Regions from separate parts of the Citrobacter sp. ANG330 genome, predicted to be linked through region 3. Evidence: predicted binding sites of a transcription regulator. Region 3 holds the regulator's gene; each other region holds the start of a gene.
The links. The regulator CRP, encoded in region 3, controls carbon source genes, mostly activating them, when cyclic AMP is high. The targets are predictions, from matches to a motif close to ATGTGANNNNNNTCACAT.

Region 1: a site for CRP is predicted at 1,923-1,940, ahead of QNN88_RS21515 (glycoside-pentoside-hexuronide (GPH):cation symporter). Genes of this name have one in related genera too.
Region 2: a site for CRP is predicted at 2,799-2,816, ahead of glpT (glycerol-3-phosphate transporter). Genes of this name have one in related genera too.

What each region holds. Positions count from the first base shown of each region.
Region 1 covers NZ_JASJUI010000014.1:68,687-72,937, reverse strand. The annotation lists gene QNN88_RS21525 (DUF202 domain-containing protein) at 1-46, opposite strand, end outside; gene QNN88_RS21520 (YidH family protein) at 36-383, opposite strand; gene QNN88_RS21515 (glycoside-pentoside-hexuronide (GPH):cation symporter) at 474-1,823, opposite strand; gene QNN88_RS21510 (aryl-sulfate sulfotransferase) at 2,093-3,499, shown strand; gene QNN88_RS21505 (sulfatase) at 3,560-4,251, shown strand, end outside.
Region 2 covers NZ_JASJUI010000001.1:809,381-813,631, forward strand. The annotation lists gene inaA (lipopolysaccharide kinase InaA) at 1-33, opposite strand, end outside; gene glpQ (glycerophosphodiester phosphodiesterase) at 248-1,324, opposite strand; gene glpT (glycerol-3-phosphate transporter) at 1,329-2,687, opposite strand; gene glpA (anaerobic glycerol-3-phosphate dehydrogenase subunit A) at 2,960-4,251, shown strand, end outside.
Region 3 covers NZ_JASJUI010000010.1:139,379-143,629, forward strand. The annotation lists gene QNN88_RS19250 (YccS/YhfK family putative transporter) at 1-1,515, opposite strand, end outside; gene crp (cAMP-activated global transcriptional regulator CRP) at 1,567-2,199, opposite strand; gene QNN88_RS19260 (OsmC family protein) at 2,506-2,910, shown strand; gene QNN88_RS19265 (phosphoribulokinase) at 2,998-3,867, opposite strand; gene QNN88_RS19270 (YheU family protein) at 3,922-4,140, opposite strand; gene QNN88_RS19275 (hydrolase) at 4,143-4,251, opposite strand, start outside.

The DNA of each region.
Region 1 (4,251 bases), on a different contig from region 3:
GCAAACCAGGATCGGCCATGCGACGGGCCTTACGGCTATCCGGCATACAGCACCAGCGCCATGACCACAATCGCCACAATGGTCAATATCAGACTGATGATCAGCAGGCTTCGGGTGTAAGGTAAATCTTCCTTCAGTCGCATCGCCTTTTCATTGCGCAACCAGCGCAGATAACCGTAAATCGCCAGGCCACCCGCGAATAAACAGAGTAACAGCGCCAACAGCTCGCGGATAACCGGCGTGGCGAAATCTGGCGCCAGTTGATCAAGCCCAACGCCCGCGGCCAGAAAACCCAGCGCGGTGCGGATCCACGCCAGAAAGGTACGCTCGTTTGCCAGCGAGAAGCGGTAATCCGGGGCTTCTCCGAGGCGGGAAATCTTCATTTAACCCCCTACTCAATGCGCAGAATGTGCATGAAATAACCTCAATACTACCTGAGAGCCCGGATGATTAGCATGAATAAACTCCGCAAATCAGCTCGACGCATGTCGCGTTTGCGAAACCTGTTTCATTTGTTCCGTAGTCAACCTGTAGAAGCATTTGGCGATTAACGCACAGCACAGATAACAAAGTCCCGGCGCAACCGTAAACAAGGTGATGATGGTCTTCAACGTTTCCGGCGACTGCGCATCAGCTCCCGCCTGATAGCCCCCCATAGCGAGCATCCAACCGATAATTGCACCACCTACCGCCAGCCCCATTTTCAGCACAAACAACGTCCCCGCGAAGCTAATTCCCGTCAGGCGTTTACCACTGACCATTTCGCCGTAATCTACCGTATCCGCCATCATGACCCACTTTATCGGCGTCATAATCTGATGCAGAACACCAATGATAAAAATCAGGCAAAACATCACCACCATTCTGTCCATTGGCACAAAATACATCGCAAAACTCATTATCATCAGAACAATATTACAGAAAATAAACACCGCCACTTTACAAAAGCGAACGCTTAGCGGTTTTGCTATCGCGCTACCGACAATATTGCCGACACAATATGTGGAGAGAAATATCGAAAATACTTTGGGTGATTCCATAATCAAGGTGACGTAATACATCATCACCCCACCACGTACCGAAGTTCCGATGATAGTGAAGACGGTCAGAACACTGACCACTCGCCACTGATCGTTTTTCCAGATATCTTTTAAATCACCCAACATGCCTTTAAAACCAGCGTTAATGGGGGGTGAAACAATGCGCTCTTTGGTGGTAAAAAAACAAAAGTAGAACATCAACACAGCAATAATAGAGAGCAGTGTAATACTGATCTGAAAACCCAGTTTTTTATCCCCTCCACCCAGCCAGTCCACCATATTCATCATTAATGCGGTGGACAACATGCCGCCTGCCGTTGCAAGCACAAACCGCCACGACTGCAAAGACATGCGCTGCTGTGAATCGCTGGTGATTACCCCACCCAGTGCACAATAAGGAATATTAACGATCGTGTACATCAACGTTAGTGCGATATAAGTGAGTGTGGCATAAATCATTTTTCCATATAGCGATAAATCCGGAACCGTATAGGTAAGAACACAACTAATACCAAAAGGAATGGACGCCCACAGCAGCCACGGGCGAAATTTCCCCCAGCGCGTACGGGTACGGTCTGCAAGCAATCCCATACAAGGGTCAGATATTGCATCAAGTATTCGCGTCACTAAAAACATGCTGCCAATAAACGCCGCAGGCAAACCAGCAATATCAGTATAAAAGAACATGAGATAAAGCATGACATTATCAAAGACAATATGGCTTGCCGCATCCCCAAGGCCGTAGCCAACCTTTTCCCTGACACTCAAAATTTGACTATTCATATTAATCCAGATGGTTGCAAGAGTGAGTTTGCATAATAGATTTAATAGCAACTCGCTCTACATTATGATTTTTTGCTTAATGATTATGTTTATTTTCATATGTGATAGATCTCACAACTTCCCACTCCAGACTCAAACACACTCTATTTCGAAAAGTATGAACGAATAAAATATATTCACTGAAAATATCAATCTCAATAACCAGGGATGGCAAATCTTCCGTCATCCGCTTCACGCCACTTTATCGGCGTTCCCATAAAGGAATGATTATGCAAGATATGACTACCCGTGTTGTGATTAACCCTTTCAATCAGAACCTACTTTCCGCACAAGTTACGGTAACGGCAGATCTGCCGATGAAATATCGTTATACCGTAAAAGGAAAAACCCTCGACAGCAGTTTTATATATTCAACAAATGAATATATATTAAATCCGACTATCCCTGTTATTGGTCTGTATGCGAATACGTCCAACACCATTAGCATTGAATGTCTCTTTAATGACGGTTCAAACCAAACTGTCAATGTTACTGCGGATACCACAGGACAGGATTACGGTGTCATCCCACTGAATGTGACTTTCGCGATCAACGATGAACGTATTGCACAGGAAACGCTTTATCAGGGTTGGCTTGTCACCTGTTTTTACACCGCCTATGATAAAAATGGCGATCTGAGAATGGCATTTACCAATGCCTGGGATAACAATAACCTAAAGAGTGACGGCCACTCTATCTACCCTGGCTTTGACATTTTCCCCACGGCGGGAGAAAACTATGCCCAGACACTGAGGCAAATGAATCTTCTGGGCGAAACTCGCCAGTCCTATTCTGTTCCGGCAGGTTACGGTTTTCATCACGATATAACTTTCGGACCGGATGGCAACATGTTCTGTCTGGTCACGCTACTGGAAAACCCCACGGCACAACAACGTCAGCAGTCCACAATCTATAAATATGATGTGAATAATGGCAACATTATCTGGTCACGTGACTACTCGGAATACTTTGATAATCAGGATGTGTGTATTGATGCTCAACCCAACGATGCGCACTTTAACTCGCTGGAATACAGCACGCATCTCAAGCAACTCATTTTGAATAATCGCTCTACCAGTACGATTTATGGACTGAATATGGAGAGCGGCGATATTGAGTGGACTATTGATAATCCGATGAATTCACTTGTTGCAGCAACGGTAAATCTAAAACCGTTGCCAGGCTTTGCCTATCCCAATGGAGAGCATGCCGTCTTCCCCACCACCAACCCAAAATATGCCGACTTTCTGACGGAAAATCGTCTCGCCATTACGCTTTTCAATAACAAAGCGGCACTCTTTGATGATGGGAGTGAAAATAATAAAAAAATGGAAGACCCCATTCCGGACGAATATTATGAAGCACCTTTTGACTCCCAAAGTCTGGTATATGGTATTGATTTAAACAACCAAACCGTAGAGCTTCTCGATACATTTACCATTCCGGGAAAACGCAGCAATATAACCTCTGAAATTCATGAAATCGGGAATTACTATAGCATCATGTATGGTGTTGGTAGTCAGTTTTTTATTATCGATACCAATAATAAAGTCGCCGTGGAATGTGATGCAGTTTATCCGGCAGTAACCTATCGTGGTCGGATATTCACCTTTGAAGAATTACGGCGTTTGATCTGATATCTACCGACATTTGCATCTCAGAGATAATGAACTGAATAAAATCGCACAGGAGAAAAAATGAAAGCGATAATGGTAATGTATGACTCATTAAACAGGCATTGCTTAGCCCCTTATAATTCCGCCTGGACTCACACCCCTCATTTTTCCCGTCTGGCGGAAAAATGCGTTGTCTTTGATAAAAGCTATGTAGGAAGTCTACCTTGCATGCCTGCCAGACGAGAATTACACACGGGTCGCTACAACTTTCTCCATCGTAGTTGGGGGCCTCTGGAACCCTTTGACGACTCCTGCTTTGAAATCATGAAAAAAAATGGCGTTCACAGCCATTTAATCAGTGACCATTACCACTACTGGGAAGATGGCGGCTGTACTTACCATAACCGCTATGCGTCATGGGAAATCGTCAGAGGTCAGGAGGGCGATCGCTGGGAGCCTGATTTAATTAAGCGTGAATTCCCGCCACACCTTGGCCAAATGATGTCGCAGGATTTGGCTAACCGCGAAAAAATCCTGCAACAGGATAAATTTCCCATTGAGAAAACCTTCGATCTTGGCCTGGAATTCATTGAGAAATATCACACTGAGGATAACTGGTTCCTGCAAATTGAAACGTTCGATCCCCACGAGCCTTTTTTCCATCGTCGGCAAAAAGAGAAAGCGGCTGGGCCTCTTTTTGACTGGCCGAACTATGCGCAGGTGTCCGATGAGGAACGCCCATGGGTGGATAATCTTCGTCAGGAATATAGCGG
Region 2 (4,251 bases), on a different contig from region 3:
CTCAAACTCATTCTGCACTGCTGCCTGCGCCATTATGACCATCCGTAACAGTAACCACATAAATTATTTATCGAACAAATATAAATCTTCTTCTTAAGGAAATCTTAAGAAATTCATGATCGGCTACGGACTTCTTGATCTGACGTGTGATTTCTTGCGTTAAAGCGGCAGGAAAAGAGATAAAAAAACTGCACCTTACTCAGCGGTTGCTCGCCTTTGGGGTGCAGTGGAGAGAATAACGTGGTTATTACTCTTTACGTAAGAACATCACCGCTTTGTCGGGGAAGTCGGTGAACAGCCCGTCCACGCCCGCTTTGTTGTAGAGGATGTCATACAGCTGATTCACATCCGTTGTGTACTCCGGCAACTGATCGGCGCGCACTGTATAAGGATGAACCGTCATCTTATTCTGGTGTGCTTCTTTCACCATATCTGTCAGGACGATATTGCCTTTCGTCGACTTCTCGTCAATCAGCATATGGTAATCCGGACCAATACCGTCCGCATACTCAGCCACCTGCTTCATCGCGCCGGGTTTGAACATCCAGTCATAATTGTAATTCACCCAACTACCGTCCGGCTTCTTCTCCTGCGTTTCATTCCAGTCGGTATACGCGATGAGCTGTACCAGGTTCAGGTTCATCCCCATTTTCGGTTCCAGCTCATTTTTGATGCGCTTAAGTTCCGCCACATCAAAACTTTGCAGATAAACTTTGTCCTGCTTGTCGCTGTAACCGTATTTTTTCAGCACTTCCAGGGTTTTCGTCGCAATGTCCTTCCCTTCCTGATGATGGAACCACGGCGCTTTGATCTCCGGATAGATACCGATGTTCTTGCCAGTAGAATGGTTCAGTCCCTGAACAAACTCGATCTCTTCAGCAAAGGTATGCACGCGGAAATCCGATTTACCCATCGGGAAACGGCCAGGATAGGTTTGCACCTTCTTGCCATTTTCCAGATCAAACCCTTCGGTAAATTTCAGAGATTTGATTTCGTCCAGCGTAAAGTCGATGGCGTAATAACGACCGTCCTGGCGCGCACGATCCGGAAAGCGCTCCGCGACATCCGTCACGCGATCAAGATAGTGGTCATGCAGGACAACCAGTTGGTCGTCTTTCGTCATCACCAGATCCTGCTCCAGATAATCCGCTCCCTGCGCATAGGCCATCGCTTTCGCGGGCAGCGTATGCTCCGGCAGGTAGCCACTCGCGCCACGGTGGGCAATCACGACTTTATCCGTGTTGCTGGCGGCCAGGGCATGGCTTCCCATTACCGCGCCCGCCATCATCAGCGTCAGACTCAGGTTTTTCAGTGCTGTTTTCATTCACTTAGCCCCCGTTGCGTTTCAGTTGCATCTCAGCATGGTGGCGTTTTTCGCCGATCATCACCACAATCAACAGAATCACCGCCAGGATGCTGCCACCGATCATCACCATGAAACCGCCGTCCCAGCCAAAGAAGTCGACGGTGTAACCAACGATGGCGCTGGCCGCCACGGAACCGCCGAGGTAACCAAACAGGCCAGTAAAGCCCGCTGCCGTCCCTGCGGCTTTTTTCGGTGCCAGTTCCAGCGCATGCAGACCAATCAGCATCACCGGACCGTAAATCAGGAAGCCGATCACAATCATACAAACCATATCGACGGTCGGGTTACCCGCCGGGTTCATCCAGTAAACGATGGTAGCGATCGTCACCAGGGTCATAAAGAACACACCGGTCGCGCCACGGTTACCACGGAACACTTTGTCCGACATCCAGCCGCACAGCAACGTGCCTGGGATCCCCGCATATTCATAGAAGAAGTAGGCCCAGGAGGATTTATCCAGTGCAAAATGCTTCACTTCTTTCAGATAGGTTGGAGACCAGTCGAGAATGCCGTAACGCAGCAGATAAACGAACACGTTTGCAATCGCGATGTACCACAACAGTTTATTCGGCAGAACGTACTGCATGAAGATCTGCTTCGCGGTCAGCTCTTCTTCCGCTTTCTCGTTGTAGTCGTCCGGGTAGTCGTTTTTGTACTCTTCGATGGGCGGCAGGCCACAGGATTGCGGCGTATCACGCATCAGCGCGAAAGCGAAAATCGCCACCAGAATGGCGCCGAACGCTGGCATATACAGGGCGGCTTTCCAGTCGTTAAACCAGGCCATCCCGAGCAGGAACAGCAGCGGAGGGATCCCGCCACCGACGTTATGCGCACAGTTCCAGACGGAGACTATCCCGCCACGTTCCTTCTGCGACCACCAGTGCACCATGGTGCGTCCGCACGGCGGCCAGCCCATGCCCTGGAACCATCCGCAAAGGAACAGCAGCACAAACATCACGGCGATGCTCGATGTCGCCCACGGCACAAAGCCCATGAACAGCATCACCGCCGCGGCCAGAATCAGACCGGCTGGCAGGAAAACGCGCGGATTCGAGCGATCCGAAACCGAGCCCATGATGAATTTCGAAAATCCATAGGCAATTGAGATCCCCGACAGGGCGAAACCTAAATCACCGCGTGAAAAACCCTGTTCGACCAGGTAAGGCATTGCAAGGGCAAAGTTCTTGCGCACCAGATAGTACGCGGCATAGCCAAAGAATATCCCCAGAAATATTTGCCAGCGAAGCCGGCGGTATGTCGGATCGATCTCCGCTGCAGGCAAGCGTGCTCTGTGCGCCGCTGGTTTAAATATACTCAACATAATGTAGCCTCCGTGGCCCGTCTTTTATAAGTAGTAAACACCGCAGGTGGTACATGCAACCCCCGCTGCTTCCGGTGTGGTCGCGATGTTATGCAAAGATACAGAACGTGAATGTGAATTACAGCACATATTGTTACAGATTTATGACGAATGTTCAGAAAGGCGCACGAAATCACGTTTCATTTTCGAATCATGAGCGAATATGCGCGAAATCAAACAAACCATGCTTTTTATGTGGCTAAATGATAAAAAACGAACTGTGAGGGAAAACAATGAAAACTCGCGACTCGCAAACCAGTGACGTGATTATCATTGGGGGTGGTGCCACTGGCGCAGGGATTGCCCGTGACTGCGCGCTGCGTGGACTCCGTGTTATTTTAGTCGAGCGTCATGATATTGCGACCGGAGCGACCGGTCGTAACCACGGACTGCTGCACAGCGGCGCACGTTATGCGGTGACCGATGCAGAATCTGCCCGCGAATGCATCAGCGAAAACCAAATTCTGAAACGTATCGCCCGCCACTGCGTTGAACCGACGGACGGTCTGTTTATTACCCTGCCGGAAGACGAACTCTCCTTCCAGGCCACCTTTATCCGAGCCTGCGAAGAAGCGGGCATTCGGGCAGAAGCGATCGATCCGCAACAGGCGCGGATTATCGAACCGTCGGTGAATCCGCAGCTCATCGGCGCGGTTAAAGTGCCGGATGGCACCGTTGATCCGTTCCGGTTGACTGCTGCCAACATGCTTGATGCGAAAGAACATGGCGCCATTATCCTGACCGCCCACGAAGTGACAGGGTTGCTCCGTGAAGGGGCGACCGTCAGCGGCGTGCATGTGCGTAACCATCTCAATGGCGAAACGCAAACACTGCTCGCGCCGGTAGTGGTGAATGCCGCCGGGATCTGGGGACAGCGGATCGCGGAATATGCCGACTTAAGCATCCGTATGTTCCCGGCGAAAGGGTCGCTGCTGATCATGGATCACCGCATCAACCAGCACGTCATTAACCGCTGCCGTAAACCTTCCGACGCCGACATTCTGGTACCTGGCGATACCATTTCGCTGATTGGCACCACCTCAACCCATATTGATTACAACGATATCGACAGCAACCGCGTCACCGCCGATGAGGTCGATATTCTGCTGCGCGAAGGCGAAAAACTGGCGCCAGTTATGGCGAAAACGCGCATTCTGCGCGCCTACTCCGGCGTACGCCCGCTGGTGGCAAGCGATGATGATCCCAGCGGGCGTAACGTCAGCCGCGGTATTGTGCTGTTTGATCATGCGAAACGCGATGGCCTGGACGGATTTATCACCATTACCGGCGGCAAGCTGATGACTTACCGCCTGATGGCGGAATGGGCCACCGACGCGGTCTGCCGCAAGCTGGGCAACATGCGTCCTTGTGTCACCGCGGACACGCCGTTACCGGGTTCGCACGAACCGACGGAAAGTACGCTGAAGCGCGTGATCTCCCTGCCTGCCCCATTGCGTGGTTCGGCGGTGTATCGCCACGGCGACCGTACGCCAGCGTGGCTGAGTCATGGCCGCCAGCACCGCAG
Region 3 (4,251 bases):
CCATAGCCAGACGGTGCCGCCAAATGCAATCAGGCAGCCTATCACCGTGTCGACAAACCGGGGGATAATAAACTGCTCGCCGTCCAGCGTCAGTAGCTGCAGGGTATATACCGCCGTGACGGTAAATCCCACCGTCGCCCAGCCGTAGTTTTTACGGATAGTCAGATAGCTGACCAGGGTGATCACCAGCATCAGGGCCAGCGTATATCCTTCAGGAATATGAAAGTGCAGCGTCACGCCTGCAATAATCAGCCCCACCAGCGTACCCGCCGAACGGTGCAGAATACGCACGCGGGTGGCGCCATAACCGTTCTGCGTGACAAACAGCACGGTCATCAGGATCCAGTACGGTTTCGGCAGGTGTAACGCGGTTCCCATCAGACTGGCGATGCTGAGCATGACGCTGATACGCCCGGCGTTGCGTAGCGCTGGTGATTTCAGGGAAAGGTAGTTTTTCAACGCAGGAAGCAACGGAAGACGGCGCTGTTTGTCAGCCATCAGATCGCGGGCGTAAAGTGGTCGTTGAGTGCGCAGCACCCGGGCGATACGGCTGAAGTGCCAGTAACAGAACTGCCCGACGGGGTTATCCGGATGCTGATGAGCAATTTTTTCCAGCGCGCCAATCTGCTTTTGCATAGAGAAACGGGTCGGCAGTCGGTGATACAGAATGTCATCCGCCAGTACCCGCAACCGCGCGGCGACGGTTTGCGCCGTCCAGCGAATCACCTGCTCAGCGTGGCTGCGTTCGACCAGCTTTTGCACCTCTTCCGGCTGGTGCAGACTCACTGAGATATGTTCCTGTAAATCCAGCGCTTCCTGAAAGGCGCGCAGCATTCGTTTGTAGTCATTGTTGTGATGCGCCGACAGCATATGCATCTGCTGATAACACTGGGTGATGAGGTCGACGGCTTTTTGCTGGCGGACCAGCAGCGGCGGTAGCGTTTTTTCCGGATCGGTGTGCTGAGTCAGCATACTGTATTTGGCTTCGCAGTAATCCGCCAGTTCCCGGTACAGTAGGCTTAGCGACTCGCGCAGCGGTTGCTCGCGCCACAGCCAGAACCAGAACCAGTTAAATAAGCCATACCACAGCGTGCCCAGCGCGTAGATCAGCAACGGTTCCCAGACCGGCATATTTCCTGCCAGGCTCAGCGTAAAAATAGCGGCAATCAGCGAGGCGGGCAGCAGGCGGGCATGCAGTGAACTCAGTTCCGCGGTGACGCCGAGAATCAATGTGAGTCCGGTCAGGATCAGCGGCAACGGGATCGCCTGCGCCAGTAGCAGCTGCATAATCAGGCTGCATCCGGCAAACAGCGACGCGCCAATCACCAGGCGTTTGAAAAAGCGTTTGTGCGGTGTATCAAGCCCGGCAATGTTGCAGCAGGCGGGAACGAGAGAGAAGAGCAAACCCAGATGCAACTGCCCGATGATCAGGCCGACGGCCACGGGCAAACAGAGCACCAGCGTTTGACGTAGTGCATAGTTGATTTCTGGGTGATAAATCAGTCTGCGCCACATTGGCAAAACAAAAATGACGCACTACCGGGTAGCGCGCCATTTCCGATGAGATTAACGAGTGCCGTAAACGACGATCGTTTTACCGTGAGCGGAGATCAGGTTCTGATCTTCCAGCATCTTCAGGATACGACCAACGGTTTCGCGAGAACAGCCAACGATCTGGCCAATCTCCTGGCGAGTGATTTTGATCTGCATGCCGTCCGGGTGAGTCATTGCATCAGGCTGTTTCGCCAGATTCAGCAGCGTCTGGGCGATACGACCGGTCACATCGAGGAAGGCCAGGTTACCGACTTTCTCTGAAGTGACTTGCAGGCGGCGAGCCATTTGAGAAGACAGGCGCATCAGAATATCCGGGTTCACCTGGATCAACTGGCGGAATTTCTTGTAGGAAATTTCAGCCACTTCACACGCTGTTTTCGCCCGAACCCATGCGCTACGTTCCTGGCCTTCTTCAAACAGGCCCAGTTCGCCAATGAAATCACCCTGATTCAGATAAGAAAGGATCATTTCTTTCCCTTCCTCATCTTTAATCAACACTGCCACTGAGCCCTTAACGATGTAGTACAACGTTTCCGCTTTTTCACCCTGGTGAATCAGCGTGCTCTTGGACGGGTACTTATGAATATGGCAATGAGACAAGAACCATTCGAGTGTCGGGTCTGTTTGCGGTTTGCCAAGCACCATGCGCGATTATCCTCTGTTATAAGCTGTCTCCAGAGCCAAAAAATCCGCTGTCTCTGGGGTTGCAAAAATGTGCTTCCCGCGTCCTGGGAAGAGACTGTCAAAAACGAACTGCAGCCTTTAATGTGAAGTCCTCTGCATACATGCAGTACGTCAATGTATTACTGTAGCATCCTGACTGTTTTAGCATAGCTTTAGCCGTGTGTCTCCTGGTGTCTCGCTTCAGCATGACGCAGGTCGCCTTCCGTTGCGAGAATTGTTATGTACGCGTAATCTGTCAGGAAAATTAACGCACTGGAGTTAAAAAATATGCAAGCGCGTGTTAAATGGGTTGAGGGGTTAACCTTCCTGGGTGAGTCCGCTTCCGGGCATCAGATTCTGATGGACGGTAACTCTGGTGATAAAGCACCGAGCCCGATGGAAATGGTGTTGATGGCGGCTGGCGGTTGCAGCGCCATTGACGTGGTTTCTATCCTGCAAAAAGGCCGTCAGGATGTGACGAACTGCGAAGTGAAATTGACTTCAGAACGTCGGGAAGAGGCGCCACGCCTGTTCACTCACATCAACCTGCACTTTATTGTCACCGGCCACGATCTGAAGGATGCCGCCGTTGCGCGGGCGGTCGATCTGTCGGCAGAGAAGTATTGCTCTGTGGCGTTGATGCTGGGAAAAGCGGTTAACATTACCCATTCGTACGAAGTGATTGCTGCCTGATGATCATTGCCTGATGGCGCTGCGCTTATCAGGCCTACTCCTGTCGTAGGCCCGGTAAGCGCAGCGCCATCGGGCACTCCCCACCGTTTATTCGATCTTCTTGCCTTCCATCAGTCGCTGTACCAGCGGCAGCATGATCAGTTCCATTGCCAGACCCATTTTCCCGCCAGGAACCACCAACGTATTGATGTGAGAAATGAATGAGCCCTGCAGCATCGCCAGCAGCCAGGGGAAATCGATCCCTTCCAGATTGCGGAAATGAATCACCACAAAGCTCTCATCCAGTGATGGAATGCTCCTGGCTGCGAAGGGGTTGGATGTGTCCACGGTAGGAACGCGCTGGAAGTTGATGTGGGTGCGGGAGAACTGCGGCGTGATGTAGTTGATATAGTCGTCCATCGAACGGACCACCGAATCCATCACCGCCTCACGAGAATGGCCTCGTTCACTGGTGTCGCGGATAAGCTTCTGGATCCATTCCAGGTTAACGATGGGCACCACGCCGACCAGGAGATCAACATGTCTTGCGACCTCATGCTGGGGCGTGACGACGCCGCCGTGCAGGCCTTCATAGAACAGCACATCGGTGGGTTCGGGCAGTGCTTGCCACGGGGTAAACGTCCCCGGCACCTGGTTCCACGGGACGGCTTCATCGTAGGTATGCAGATATTTGCGTGACTGGCCTTTCCCGGTCTGGCCGTACTCAATAAACGTCTGTTCCAGCAGGCCGAAGTCATTGGCTTCGGGGCCAAAATAGCTGATATGGCGCCCGGCATCGCGCGCTTTGCGAATCGCCATATCCATCTCCGGACGGGTATAACGATGAAAACTGTCGCCTTCCACCTCGGCTGCACGCAGGTTGAGCTGCGCAAAAATTTTACGGAACGCGAGGCTGGTGGTGGTGGTCCCCGCGCCGCTGGATCCTGTTACCGCGATCACCGGATGTTTGGCAGACATGTTAACTCCATCAATAAATTGATTTTTTATTATAGTCGGCCGATAGCGTGCGGGTTACTCGCGAAATGATTTGCGCGGCATGATGTTGACGGTTTCGTGCAACTCAGACCACACCAGGACCGCTTCTCCACACTGTAACTGGCGTTTCACGTCGGCGACTTTTTGCTCAAGGGTACGTTCATGTTCACCATAATCGGTACCTTCGCGCAACACAAAGCTTTCGATCAGATTGTCCAGCGTCTCGGGGGAAAGGTCCTGCCAGGGGATTTGCATAGTTATGCCTCCAGATAGGGTGTCAGCCAGTCAGGAATGCGCGACTCCAGCCACATTTCTGGTCGACGCAACGTGCCGCCGATGAACCCGACGTGACCGCCATGTTCGGTT